DNA from 2 places in the Deferrisoma camini S3R1 genome. Region 1 is predicted to be linked to the other one. Evidence: riboswitches for the same ligand, from Rfam matches in the RefSeq annotation. Region 1 holds a riboswitch; the other holds the start of a gene.
What was found. Region 1 has a riboswitch for cobalamin ahead of DEFCA_RS0114960 (TonB-dependent receptor plug domain-containing protein). Riboswitches for the same ligand answer to the same signal wherever they lie in the genome.
Positions count from the first base shown of each region.

Region 2: another riboswitch for cobalamin. It lies ahead of DEFCA_RS0116150 (sirohydrochlorin cobaltochelatase); the one in region 1 lies ahead of DEFCA_RS0114960 (TonB-dependent receptor plug domain-containing protein).

Region 1 is NZ_JAFN01000001.1:3,391,676-3,398,306, forward strand. It holds gene DEFCA_RS0114950 (ABC transporter substrate-binding protein) at 1-583, opposite strand, end outside; gene DEFCA_RS0114955 (YncE family protein) at 857-1,993, opposite strand; gene DEFCA_RS0114960 (TonB-dependent receptor plug domain-containing protein) at 2,025-4,055, opposite strand; cobalamin riboswitch at 4,185-4,365, opposite strand; gene DEFCA_RS0114965 (LbtU family siderophore porin) at 4,628-5,728, opposite strand; gene DEFCA_RS0114970 (PepSY domain-containing protein) at 5,813-6,385, opposite strand; gene DEFCA_RS0114975 (sirohydrochlorin cobaltochelatase) at 6,487-6,631, opposite strand, start outside.
Region 2 is NZ_JAFN01000001.1:3,643,914-3,650,544, forward strand. It holds gene DEFCA_RS0116125 (TonB-dependent receptor plug domain-containing protein) at 1-878, opposite strand, end outside; gene DEFCA_RS0116130 (DUF2149 domain-containing protein) at 948-1,286, opposite strand; gene DEFCA_RS0116135 (MotA/TolQ/ExbB proton channel family protein) at 1,246-1,887, opposite strand; gene DEFCA_RS20980 (DUF2162 family putative transporter) at 1,884-2,633, opposite strand; gene DEFCA_RS0116150 (sirohydrochlorin cobaltochelatase) at 2,652-3,533, opposite strand; cobalamin riboswitch at 3,667-3,848, opposite strand; gene DEFCA_RS0116155 (HD-GYP domain-containing protein) at 4,024-5,310, shown strand; gene DEFCA_RS20985 (peptidoglycan DD-metalloendopeptidase family protein) at 5,323-6,327, opposite strand; gene DEFCA_RS0116165 (double zinc ribbon domain-containing protein) at 6,425-6,631, opposite strand, start outside.

The DNA of each region.
Region 1 (6,631 bases):
CGGGGCCGGCCACCACCAGGGGCTCGACCATGACGCACAGGAGCACGCGGGGCCGGGGAAGATCCCGCACCCGGTCCCGGACCTCTGCCACGGCGCGCTCCAGGCCGGCCGCGAGCCGCTCGCCCGCCCGGGCCGCCCCCACCACCCGGCCCACCCGGCGGAGCATCGCCACGGTGCTGGCGAGGCTCCGGGGATACACCACGTACACCGGGATCCCCAGGCCCTCGAGGCGGTCGATCAGCGGGGGAGGGGTCGCGTCGGCCGAGCCGAACACGAGATCCGGGGCCAGGGCCACGATGGCCTCCAGGCTGGGGTCTGCGTAGCCGCCCACCTTGGGCTTGGATTGGGCCTCGGCCGGAAAGGTGCAGAACCGGGTGACCCCGGCCACCCGGTCCTGCACGCCCAGGGCGTAGAGCACCTCGGTCACGCTGGGCACCAGCGACACGATCCGCCCCGGCCGGTCCGGCACCTCGACCCGGCGGCCGAGCGCATCGGTCCAGGCGGCCGCGCCGGCGACCGACGCGCCCGCCACCAGCATCAGGGCGAGGATGCCCGCTCTCAGGAAAAGGGCTCGGCCGCTCAATGGGAGTTCATACCGAGTTGGGTTCAAACCGAGAGCCCTGGGGGGCGGGGCAAGGGACCTGTCTCCGGCCGGGCGCGAAGCCGGGCATTGAGATTCGCCGCGCAGGCACGGGACGGCGGAGCTGGCTTCATGGCTACCCGGTGGAATCCGTACCATTTCGCAGTCCAAACGCCGGAAGCGGTGCGCGGCGAGCCAAGGGGCCGCGCCCGGCTCTCCGACAGGTTCCTTGCCCCTCCGAGCAGAGGGCCTAATAGCTTTAAAGGCAACTTGGTATCAGAACACCGCGATGGAGTTCGGCGGCAGGCCCACGTTCACCGGGCTGCCCTCCACCTCCTGGTCGGTCGCGGTGTCATAGATGCGCACGCCCGGGCTGGTGGTGTCCCGGTCGGGCACCAGGAGCCGCCCCTGGCCGTCCAGGGCGAGGCTCGGGATGAAGGCGCCGGACAGACCCAACGTACCCTGTTTCTGCCACGATCCGTCGATTTTTTCCACCACGGCCACGTCGTTGGCCCACGACGAGTCGGTGACCACCACGTAGGCCTTGGCGCCGTCCACCACGGCGAGGGCTCCCACGTCGCCCCCCAGGTCCCCCTCGGTCACGAGGAACCCTTCGGCCTTGTACGTGATCGGGTCCACCGTCTCCAGGCCGCCGTCCTGGGCGCCGTAGGTTCCGGTCTCCGAGACCACGATCTTGCCCAGGGCCTCGTCGTAGACCATGAACTGCGGGTTCGTGCCGGTCAGCACGATCGGGTCCTTCGTGTCGGGCGTGGAGGAGTCCGCGTCCACGATCTCGTCCGTGGCCGTGTCGACCACCACCACGTACGAGGCGTCGGTGGGGGCGAACCAGCTGTTGCGGTCCAGCCTCTGGAGGGCCACGAACAGCTTCCCGTCCACGATCGCCATGGCCGAGGCCTCGGGGATGCCGTCGGCATCGGCAAAGTCGCTCAGGTCCACCCGGCCGACCTCCTCGCCCGTGGTAGGGTTCACGATCAGTAGGTAGTCGGCCCCGTACAGGCTCACGTAGGCCTTGGCGTCGCTCACGAAGGCCATGGCGTGGGGGTTCGTGCCGTTGCCGGTGGTGAACTGGACAACCGGAGCGGTCAGATCCGAGGGGTCCATCACCGTGATGTTGTCGAACCCGTAGCGGTTGATCACGTAGATCCTGCCGCCGTAGGTCGTGACGGCGTTGTCGCTCTCCACGATGCCGTTTCCTTGGAACGTCCGGGCCGCGAGGGTGTCGAGGTCGATCGTGGCGTACCCTCCCGTGGAGTAGTCGGTGGTGGCCACGAAGGCCGTGCCGGGCAGGGCCGGGGCGGCAGCGTCGGACCCGCCGGAGCTTCCCCCGCAGCCGGCCAGCAGCAGGCAGGCCGCGGCCAGGAACATCGCAGAGCGTTGGATCGTGTGCCTCATGGTTTTCTCCTCCTTCTTGGGGGGGACGGGGTCAGAGCTGGGCCGAGACCGTGACGTAGTAGCTGCGGCCGGGCAGCGGGAACCCCAGGGCGTCCGACACCTGCTCGTCGGTCAGGTTCTTGAGCTCGAACGTGACGGTCAGGCCCCGGCCGGGTTGAACCGACAGCCCCAGATTGTGGATGCGCCGGGTCTCGGCCTTCTCGAAGTTGGCCGCGTCCAGGTAGTTGCCCGAGGTCCACGAGAGTTCGTGGAACACCTTGCCCCATCCAAAGAGCAGCTCCAACCGGTTGAACAGCTCGTGCTCGGGCCGGGCCGGGAGCTGGTTGCCCCGGTAGTAGGGGATGTCGCTGGTGTTCTCGGTGTGCTGGAAGGTGTAGTTGCCGCTGACGGCCAACCGCCGGGTCACCTCGAGGCTCCAGGCGGTCTCCAGGCCCCAGACCCAGGCGCTCGACACGTTGGTGGCCCGTACGGTGCGCTGGGAGGTCTGCTCGAACAGGATCAGGTCGTCGGTGCGGCTCTGGAAGTAGGCGGCCTCCAGATGGACCCGGCCGGCCGGCCAGACCGGATCCACCGCAACCCCGAGGTCCCAGTTGACCCCCCGCTCGGGCACCAGCTCGGGGTTGCCGATCACCGTGCCGCGATCGCCGAACAGCTCGGTCAGGGTGGGGAACCGGTAGGCCCGGGCCGCGTTGGCCCGGACCTTGATCCAGGGGCGGGGTTGGTAGGAGAGCCCCAGCCGGTACGTCCAGTACCCCCGGTCGTCCGGGGAGGGGAGCTCCTTCCAGGAGAACGGCGCCCGGCCGCCGAATTCGTGGTCGAGGAAGGTGTAGAGCACCTGGGGCACCAGCACGAGGCGGTCGTCCAGGAGGTAGACCTCGTCCTCGACCCCGGCCTGGTAGGTGGTGCGCTCCTGGGTGTCGCCCTCGGCCGGCTCGGCGAGCTCGTCGCGGGACTCGGCCCGCTCGTTCCGGTAGGCCCCCAGCAGGGTGAGCACCTGGTGCTCGCCCCAGTAGTAGGTGAGCATGCCATCCGCGCCCCAGCCGACGGTCTCGTTCACGTTGTCCTGGCGGCCCACCCCGATCTCGCCCAGCGGGTCCAGGAAGGCGGTGGTCTCGTCGATCCGGTGCAGGAACAGCTCCGCGCCCAGGTTCTCGGAGAGGAACTCGTCGCGCACGGCCCGCACCGACAGCACGTTGCGATAGGTGCGAAGCCGCGCCGTGTCCGATTGGTTCGAGCCGATCCCGGGCACGCCCTCGCGTTTGTCGAAGTAGTCGTCCGAGAGCTCGAGGCGCAGCACCGGCGAGGGCTCCCAGGAGAACTTGGCCAGGAGGTTACGGGCGTAGAAGGCGTTGTTGCGGCGGGTGGTGGTCTCGTCGTCGTCCGGGTTGGCTCGGGTGCCGTTGTCGTCCAGGAACTCGAAGTCCCCGTCGGACGAGGTGTAGCTGCCCGAGACCAGGAGCCCCAGCCGGTCGCCCTTCCACGAGACCACGCCCCGCGTGTCCAGGGTGTCGAACGAGCCGTAGGTGGCGTCGGCCCGGGCGTTCCAGCCCTGCTTCGCCTTGCGGGTCACGATGTTGATCACACCCCCGATGGCCGGGGAGCGCAGCCGCAGGGGCGACGCGCCCCGGTACACCTCGATCCGCTCCACGTCGCCCAGGGGGAGGTCGCCGAGGTTCACCAGACCGGTGCCGGGGCCGGCCAGCGGCACGCCGTCCAGGAGCACCGCCACCTGCTGGGCCGTGGACCCGCGGATCGACGCCGTGGAGAACGCGCCCAGGCCGCCGAACCGGCGGATCGTGAGGCCCACCGACTGCTCCAGGACCTCCGGAACCGAGGTGGCCTTCTCCTGGAAGCTCTCGGCCGGGATCACCGTGACCGCGGCCGTGCGTTCCGGGGTCTCCGTCGGCTCCGGGGGCGGCGCCTCGGCAGACACCACCACCTCTTGGAGAACGGGGCTCTCATCCGCGGGCGCGGGGTGGGCGCGGAATGCCAGCAGCAGGGCCAGCCCCACGACGGCCCGGACGGATCTCCCCACACGTTGGCGATACGTGCAGCGTTCCATCGGCTCCTCTCGAAACCGAGCCCTGGATGGGGCGACGAAAAAAGCCCGCACGCCATGGACGGCGTGCGGGCTTCCCGTTTTCGAAGCACCGCTTCAGGGGCCCACCCTCCCAAAAGCCCGGGGAGGTTCGCGTGGGCCGCCCAGCCGGCAGGTCTTCTGGCTCGCGATTCATCCTCCGGGCCGCCTTCCCAGCCTCTCGGCCAGTGGCATCCGTGGCCCTTCGTCCTCGCTTACAGCGGCGGGTCCGCGGGGGACTTGCACCCCACTTCCCTTTTCAGCCCCAAGAGGCACCGGCGGGCAGATTCGATTTTCGAGCCTTCTAGCCCCAGTGAACCCCTCGTGTCAACGCCATCTTTTGGATCTTCGGCCCTCTGGGTGGCCAATGTCCCGTTCCGCAAGAAGAGATACGGATTGCGGTGGGGCTGGGGGCTCCGACGAGGCGCGACGGCCGAGCGGGCCGGGCCGCCCGGCGCAGCGAACCGAGCCGAGGCGGCCCCTGCGAGGCCGTTCAGCGAAGGAAGGGCCCTCAGCCCCGCCGCCTCGGGAAATGCACGACCTTGCGGAGCATGACATTAGAACTCCACGGCGAGCTGGGCGGTCACCAGGTCCCGGGAGTCCACCCCTCCCCCAAAGTCCTCGTCGTACTCCCCGTGCAGGTACTCCAAGCTCAGGCTCACCCCCTCCATGGGCCCCCACGAAACGACCGCCCCGTACTGGAGCTCCGGCTGCCCCCCCAGCTCCCGGCTCCCCTCCACACGCACCGCCACCTCCACCACCTCGCTCACGTCCCACGCCCCCTCCACGTTCCACGCCAGCGGCCGGTCCCCCCTGCCGTCCTCGTCCTCGTCCAGGTCCGCCTCGTCAAACGCCCCCACCGAACCCAGCACCTCCCCCAACACCTCGAACGGCCCGAACCCCACCACCGCATACGCGCTCCATCCCCCCACCCGGTCCCGGTACTCCCCCACCAGCTCCGCGTCCGTGTCCGCCAGGTCCGACAAAAAGCTCGCCCCCACCTCCACCCCCTCCACCGGCGTCACCACCACGCTCACCCCCCAGTCCTTCACGTGGTCCTCCTCCGCTTCCCCCGCCCCGTTCACCTTCTCCGTGTCCCCGTTGAACACGAACGCGCTCGCCGTCCATCCCTCCCCCTCGTACCCCACCTGCACCGCCGTCTCCCGGATCTCGCCCAGCTCCAGGGTCAGGGGGTCCGAGATCATGTGGCTCGGGTACGCCCCGAACGGCAGGTACTGGCGGCCGAACCGGGCGGTCCAGCCGTCTCGGGCGTAGTCCACGGTGGCCTCGTCCACCTCGATGGGCTCGGTCTCGTCCTCCTCGAACAGCAGCACCAGGGCGGCGGTGAGCTGGTCGTTGACCTGGGCGTCGAACCCGAGCTGGGCGGTGGCCACGGTGAGGTCGCTGGTGGCCTCGCGGTCGCCGTCGGCAGGGTCGGTGCTCTCGTAGGCGGCCTCGAGCTCGAGCAGGCCGGAGAACGAGATCTTCTCGGAGATCTTGGTCATCAGGCCCGCCTGCTTCTTCTGCTGCAGGGTGTGGTAGAGCTCGGCGTTCTTCTTCTCCAACGCCTCCACCCGTTCCTCCAGCGTGGTCGCGGCCGAGGCGAGCGGAAAGGCGAGGACCAGGGCGGTTGCGGCGGTGAGACGGCGGGTCAACATCGGTCGTCTTCCTCCCAAGAACTTCAGTGGTCAGTGATCAGTGGTCAGTCGGGCCTGTGGCCGGGTAGGCGAAAAAGGCGTCTGTCAGGCCCCCCACATGGCCCACGCCATCCCCAGCAGCAGCACCGTGAACACGGCGCCCCACAGGGCTAGGTGCCGCCAGCTGCGGCGCCAGGCCCCCGGAACGGCCAGGCCGGTCACGAGCGAGGCCACCAGAAGAACCGACACCAGGTCCGCGAGCCAAACCCAGGGCCCGGGGGTCTTAAACGCCTTGTGGAGACGGTTGAGGGTGCTCCACGGCTCCACCGGCCGCTTCTCGATCCGGGTCATCCGGCCGGCCTCGGGGTCAATCACATAGGTGACCTGGCCGTGGGAGCCGTACAGGAACTCCACGGTCCGTCCGTTCTTGATCCGGATCACCGCGGGGTCGTCGTCCCGGCCGATCTCGGCCTTGTAGAACGCCAGGAACTCCCGTAGGGGCCCCAGGTCCTTCTTCGCCACCGGCCGGACCCGGGCGGTGCGGTCCTGGAAGTAGTCGAACGCCTGGCGGTGGTTCAGCAGCACCCCCGTGACCGCGTAGAACACCAGGGGCAGCGCCACGGCCGCGCTGCCCACGCGGTGCCACACGGGCCAGCGGGGCCGGTGTTTCGCGTGCATCTCGTGGTCGTCTCCCGAAAGGTCTGGCGGCCGGTCCAAAAAAAGGTGGGGGAGGGATCCCCTCCCCCACGACGAAAGGAGCGTTTGGGACCGGGGTTGGGCTATAGGCGCTTCAGGGCCCTTTGGATCTCCTTGATGAAGATCTCGTTGACCTCCGGGTAGAAGCCCAGGCCTTTGTAGTAGGTGTCGCCCTCGTAGGTCACCGTGGTCACGTCGGTCTGGATGCCGGCCCGTTTGAGCTCGGTG
Region 2 (6,631 bases), 250 kb from region 1:
CAGTTGAAGAAGCCCTTGGCCCGCAGGGACTCGCGCTCCCACCGCACGTCACCGGTGAACCGGTAGTACTCCTGGTCGGTTCCCTTGGACAGCTCGCCGCCGTCCTTGATCTTGTTGAACCCGGTGGTGTCGTAGCTCCCCAGCAGGTCCACGATCAGCCCCTCCAGCGGGGTCAGCGTCAGGTTGCCCGAGTACCGGTTGGTGGTGCCCTGATCGTACCGGTACCCCTTGGTGAAGCTCCGGGAGATCGCCTTGAGCCGGCCCATGTGGCGGTACTGGACCCCGGCGGCCACCAGGCGGTTCGAGAACGAGGCGCTGTGGCTCTGGTACGCGTAGTCCCCGAGCTCCGCCGAGACCCGGGCCCGGGGCTTGCGGGTCGTCGTCTTCGTGATGATGTTGATCACCCCGGTCATGGCGTCGGAACCGTACAGGGTGGAGGCGGCGCCCTTGAGGATCTCGACCCGCTCCACCTGGTCCAGGGGGAGGGTGTCGAGGTCGTAGGAGCGGCTCGCGGCGTTCTGGATGGGCACGCCGTTGACGAGGACGAGTTCCCCGCCGTAGATCCCCCGGACTACCACCTCGCTGTTCATGCCCCCGTGGGTGACGCCGATGGGGCTGAACGCCTTGTACCCGAGCCCCCCGATGCGGCGCAGGGCCTCGGCCACGTTGTCCGCTCCGGTGCGGCGGAGCTCCTCGGCCGTGACCACCGTCACGAACCGGGGGCTCTCCCGCTCCTCCACCGGGAACTTCTCGGCGGTGACCGTGACCGGCGCGAGCAGGACGGGGGCGGCCGGGGCCTCGGCGGCCGCGGCCGGGGGGCCTGCGGCCCAGCCCAGGCCGCAGGCGAGGAGCAGGGTCCAAGCGATCCTTCGGTTCATGGCGTTTCCTCCTTCCTCCCCCAAGACAATGGCAAGACGATCAAACTCACCGGCGGGCTTCGGTCGCCGTCACTCCGGCACGTACACCACGGTGCCGTTCTCCAGGCGGTAGGCCGTGCCGAGCCGCTCCCCCCGGCCCTCGACCCGGTCGCGGGTGGCCCGCAGGGCCTTCACCCGTGTGCCCTTTTTCGTGATGATCTCCAGCTCCCCCTCCGGCCCTTTCTTCAGGATGGTGACCTCCGAGCGCTGGTCGAACAGGTCCTGCATCCGGTACACGGCAAACAGGGTCATCAGGAGCCCCACGATGAACACGAGCCCGATGTCGAACAGGTTGGCGAGCCCTGTCAGGGGATCCGCATCCCCGGTCTCAGACAGAAACCGCCTTCGGTTTCTCGACAGGTAGCGCATCGGCCTCCTCACGGGCTCCGGGGCTGTGGGTCAGGATCTCGGTGGCCAGCTCCATCTCCTTTGCGTCCTCCTCGGCCCACCGGGCCCGCACGGTGTAGATGCAGTAGGCCAGGGTGCCCTGGGCCAGCCCCACCACGGTGGTGGTGAACGCGATGACCAGGTCGGTGGAGAGCCTCGCCATGTCCCCCTGGCCCAGGGCGGCGAGCCCGGTGCCCATGGGGATCAGGGTGCCCATGAGCCCCAGGCTCGGACCCACCCGGATCACCAGCCGGACCCGGTCCAGGGAGGGCCGGAGGCTCAGGATGTGATCCTGGAGCAGACTCTCCACCCGGACCTCCCGCAGGTCCTCCTCGGCCTGCAGGAGCTCCCGCAGCCGGCTCACGTAGGCGCGCACGGCAGGGGACTCCTCAGCGAACGAGGTTCCTCCCTGGGGCCCGGGGCGCGTCCGGCGCCGCCGGGCACGGTCCAGCCCCTCGGCCAGGAACGAGCCGGCGCAGGTGAGCATGTACAGGGTCAGGAGGACGAGGAGCGCGAGCACGGGGTAGAGGAGGGAGCTCGAGACCACGTAGATGAAGCTCTTGAGCACGGCGCCTAGATTCATGGGGATCTCCTCCGCAGCCGAGCGGCCCAGCGGGCCCAGCCCACGAGAAACGCGACGGTCAAGGCGGTCCAGGTGGTCCGGGCGTGGGACGGGGGTATCGGAGCCGCCCTGCCGGTGTGGGAGGCGAGACGGTAGACCCCCTCGATGTCCCCGAACTGGGGCATGATCACCACGGCCGCGAGAAAGTAGGCCCCGATCCCGACCATGGCCCACCCCAGGGTGCGCTCGGGGGCCGAGCGTGCGCGCCGTCGACTTGTCAGAATCACGGCGGCCGTGGCTCCGGCCACCCCAACGAAGGTCCCGTACGCCCCTGCCACCGCCCAGGCCGCGGTCCCGGGAAGAAGGGCCACCAGGAAGCCGGTGATCAGCAGGACCACGGTGAGGCACACCGGGCACGGGACCACCAGGAGCCAGTGGGCCCGGGTGGGCCGGGCCGCGGCGGCGGGCTGGCGCAGGAGTCGCACGCCCCAGACGAGAAGCCCGGCGGCGAGCACCAGATGCACCGTCATACCCGAGGCCACGAGCCTTTGGATCCGGGGCAGGTGCGTCGCCGGGTCCAGGCGTGGGGCAACGGCCAGGGCTCCTGCGAACAGGGCGGCGTAGGCGGCCGCGAAGCCGGCGGCCACGAGGACGCGACGGCCGGCCCCCTGCGCCCCTTCCAGGCCGTAGGCCAGGCCGACTCCCCCTTTTGCGGCGAAGGCGCCGGTGGCGAACAGGATGCCGAGGACGAGGCTCTTGATCTCCATGGGCTGGGATCTCCGGACCTACAGGCGGTCCATGGCCGTTTGGATCTCGTCGACGAACACGGCCACCGCCTCGGGCACGAAGCCGAGCCCTCGGTACAGCTCGGAGTCACCGAACCGGACGGTGGGCACGTCCACCCGCTTGCCGGCCGCCTCCAGCTCGGAGCGCCAGCTCCCCTTGCCGTTCTCTCCCATCACGTCGTTCATGACGTGGTCGCCGGCCACGACCATGAGCGGGATGAACCGCACCCGTTCTCCGGGGTGGACCAGGGCAGCGGTCAGCGTGTCGTCGGGGGGCACCACGCCCTCCACCATTCCCAGATAGGTGTTGGGGTGGTGACGCGCCAGCGTCCGTTCTAGGCCCAGATAGACGGCGTTGGCACCGGAGGCCGTGGAGGGGGTGCCGTGGGCCACCAACACGTTGCATCCCTCGTCCGGGGGCAGGAAGTCGTGGGACAGGGCGCCGAGGAGACGGTGGAGGCTCTTCCAACGGTGGAGCAAGGTGCCCCCCACCTCCGTACGGAGCCCGGGAAAGCCGGCCACCGTGGCCAGGAGCCGGTCGTACATCTCGCCGGGGACCACGTAGAGGGGCTGGACCACGGCCCGGGTGAACCCGTCGGCCTGCAGCTCGGCCAGGGCCTCGGGTACGCTGCGAAGCCGGGTTTCCGGGGAGCGGCCGGTGTTGAGCTTCTTTCGGATCCGGTCGGAGGCGTAGGCCCACCGGATCTCGTGGCCGGGAAGCCTTCGGCAGAGCTCGCGGTCGAGGAAGGAGAAGGTGAGGGAGGCCCGGGTAGTGGTCCCAAAGGCCACGATCAGGACGGCGGGAGCGGTCGGCTCCCGGCCGTCGGGGCGGGCTCCCCGAACCGGACAGACGGGTCCACGAACTGTCGTTCTCGGGCTCACGGCGCGTCCTCCCGGGTCCCGGAGACAGGGGAGGGGCAGCCGCGGCCACGAAAAAAGCCCGCACGACGAAGTGCGGGCTTTCCGTATTCAAAGCGCCATCGGATTCCCCACCCTCCCATGCCCCGGGGAGTTGCGGTGGGCTGCTACGCCGGCAGGTCTTCTGGCTCGCGATTCGTCCTCAGGACCGCCTTCCCAGCCGCATCCGGCCAGTGGCGTCGTGGTCCTTCGTCCTCGCTCACAGCGGCGGGTCCGCGGGGGATTCTCACCCCTCTTCCCTTTTCAGCCCTCTCGGGCACCGGCGCGCGTCCTATGAAATTGTTCGCCGGTTTATAGGGGAAACCGGGCGCCGTGTCAAGCGGGACTGCAGGGGGGGCCGGTTCAAGTTCTCCCGTGCCGGAACCGAAACGTTTCCCAGCGGCACCGGGCAGAGGAGGATGGCCGGGGTCTCACCATAGGTCCCACCCAGGAAGGGGGGGCAGGAAAAGAGAGAATGATCAAAGAACCCCGCGTCCAACTGTTCGACCTGATCGAGTGCCTCTCGAAGGCCATGGATCTGGTCTGCCCATCGCTGGTCAACCACCACGAGCGGGTGGCCTACATTGCGTTCAGCATCGGCGCGGAGATCGGCCTTCCGCCCGAGCGGCTGAGGGAGCTGGTGATGGCCGGCTCGCTCCACGACAGCGGGGCCCTGTCCCTGCGGGAGCGGCTCGACGCGCTGCGGTTCGACGTGGAGGATCCGTTCGAGCATGCCGAGCTCGGGTACCTGCTCCTCCGGAGCTTCGAGCCCCTGGGGGCGGTGGCCCGGCTCGTGCGTCACCACCACGTGCACTGGGACACCCGTGGGGAGGTTTCGGACGCCGTGGGGGAGGACGTCCCGCTGGAGAGCCATATCCTGCACCTGGCGGACCGGGTGGCCGTGCTGATCCGGGACGGGGAGGAGACCCTGGGTCAGGTCAGGGGGATCTGCGAGAAGATCGAAGAACGTTCGGGCACCCTGTTCTCCCCCGAGCTGGTGGAGGTGTTTCGCTCCTTGGCCGTGAAGGAGTACTTCTGGCTCGACGCGGCCTCCAACTCGCCGGGCGGTGTGCTGCGGAGCATGGTGGGGCTCGAGACCACCGAGCTTGGGCTCCGGGGACTTCTGGGCCTGTCGAACCTGTTCCGGCAGATCATCGACTTCCGGAGCCGGTTCACGGCCACCCATTCCGTTGGGGTGGCCGTGAGCGCCGAGGCCCTGGCCCGGGAGGCCGGCTTCTCCGACCGGGAGTGTCTCATGATGCGGGTGGCGGGCCACCTGCACGACCTGGGCAAGCTGGCCGTGCCCGTGGAGGTGTTGGAGAAGCCGGGTCCGCTCACCGGGGGAGAGCTGGGGATCATCCGCAGCCACACCTTCCACACCTACCGCATCCTGGAGCCGATCCGCGACCTGGAGACCATCAACGCCTGGGGCGCGTTCCACCACGAGCGGATCGACGGCACGGGGTACCCGTTCCACCACCGGGGCGAGGACCTGTCGCTGGGCTCACGGATCATGGCCGTTGCCGACGTGTTCACGGCCGTCACCGAGGACCGGCCCTACCGGGCGGGCATGGCCAAAGGGGAGGCCCTTCGGGTCCTTCAAAGGATGGCCGAGAGAAGAAGTCTGGATCGGTCGGTGGTGGTGATGCTCGAACGCCGGTACGACGAGATCAACGCCGCCCGCATCGCCGCCCAGACGGCGGCCGACGAAGAGTACCGAAGGTTCCTGCCGCCCGACGAACCCAAGCGGCACGTCGGGTGAGGGGGGGCGTCCTCAGCGGCGAGCCCCCTTGGCCACGGTGTAGGGCGGACGGTTCCGGTCCAACATGTAGTGCCGGGGGTTCACGTACTTGCCGTCCACCTTGACGGAGTAGTGCAGATGGGGGCCGGTGGAGCGGCGGCCGGTGGAGCCCATGAGCCCGATCCGGTCGCCCCGGCGGACCCGCTGACCCCGTTTGACCAGCACCTTGGCCATGTGGCCGAAGATCGTGCGGATGCCGTTTCCGTGGTCGATGGTGACGCCCCGGCCCAGGTTGACGTCCCGCACCACCCGCACCACCCGGCCGTCGGCCGGCGCCACGATGGGGGTGCCCTCCCGCCCGGCCATGTCCACGCCGTTGTGAAACTCGCGCTTGCCGGTGAACGGGCTCCGCCGCCAGCCGAACCCCGAGCTGATCCAGTGCTCCCCGGCCACGGGGGTGATGGCCGGGATCGCGTCCCACGAGCGCTTCTGGGCCTCCACGGCCCGGGCCAGGTCGGTCAGATCGTCGGCCAGGGCCTCCACCTGGGAGGTCAGGCCCGCGGGGGACGGGCCCTCCTCGGCCCCCTCGTCGGCCTGGGCGGTCCGGTCGGCCGGGGCCACGGCGTCCAGATCCACGTCTCCCAGGCTGCCCTGCCCGCCGGCCGGGCTGCTTTGGTCCTGCGATTTCCCTTCTTCCTCCCCCTCGCCCTGAAGCCCGAGCCAGGAGCGGATCTTCGCCTCCTCCGCCCGGACCCGGGCCATGCCCTCCCTCACGCTCTCCAGCTCCTCCTCGGCCGTGGCGAGCCGCTGGGTCAGGTCGTCGCGCTGGCGGGTGAGCTCGGCCAGCTGAGCCCTGAGGGTGGCGGTCTCGCTGTGGAGCCGCACCGCCGTGGCCGTGCCCACCACGGCCGCCAAGCCGGCTGCCAGAAGACCCCCGAGCCCCAGCAGGAGGATCCGTCGAGACAGGGTCAAGCGGTTGGTCTCTCCCGAGACCCCCGAGGTCCACTCGATGGTTACGAAACCGGAATCCCTCTTCATGAACGTCCCCTGGAAACGGCCCGCCGCGGCGATCTTCCGCGGGGGGCGGAGGCGGAAAAAAACGTCTGCACCGTGTACCACAGGGCGTGATCGGGTCTCAACCCGGTCGCCCGTGCCCGGCCGGGTCTCTTGCAATCTCTGCAATCTCCGGACCGGTAGCCCCCGGCACGGGGGACCCGGCCGTGGGGGTTCGGGCCAGCACCAGAACGTCGACCCGGTCGGCGCCGGCCTCCCGGCAGGCCCGGGCGCACGCCCGGGCCGTGGCCGTGGTCGTGGCCACGTCGTCCACGAGGAGCACGGGCCC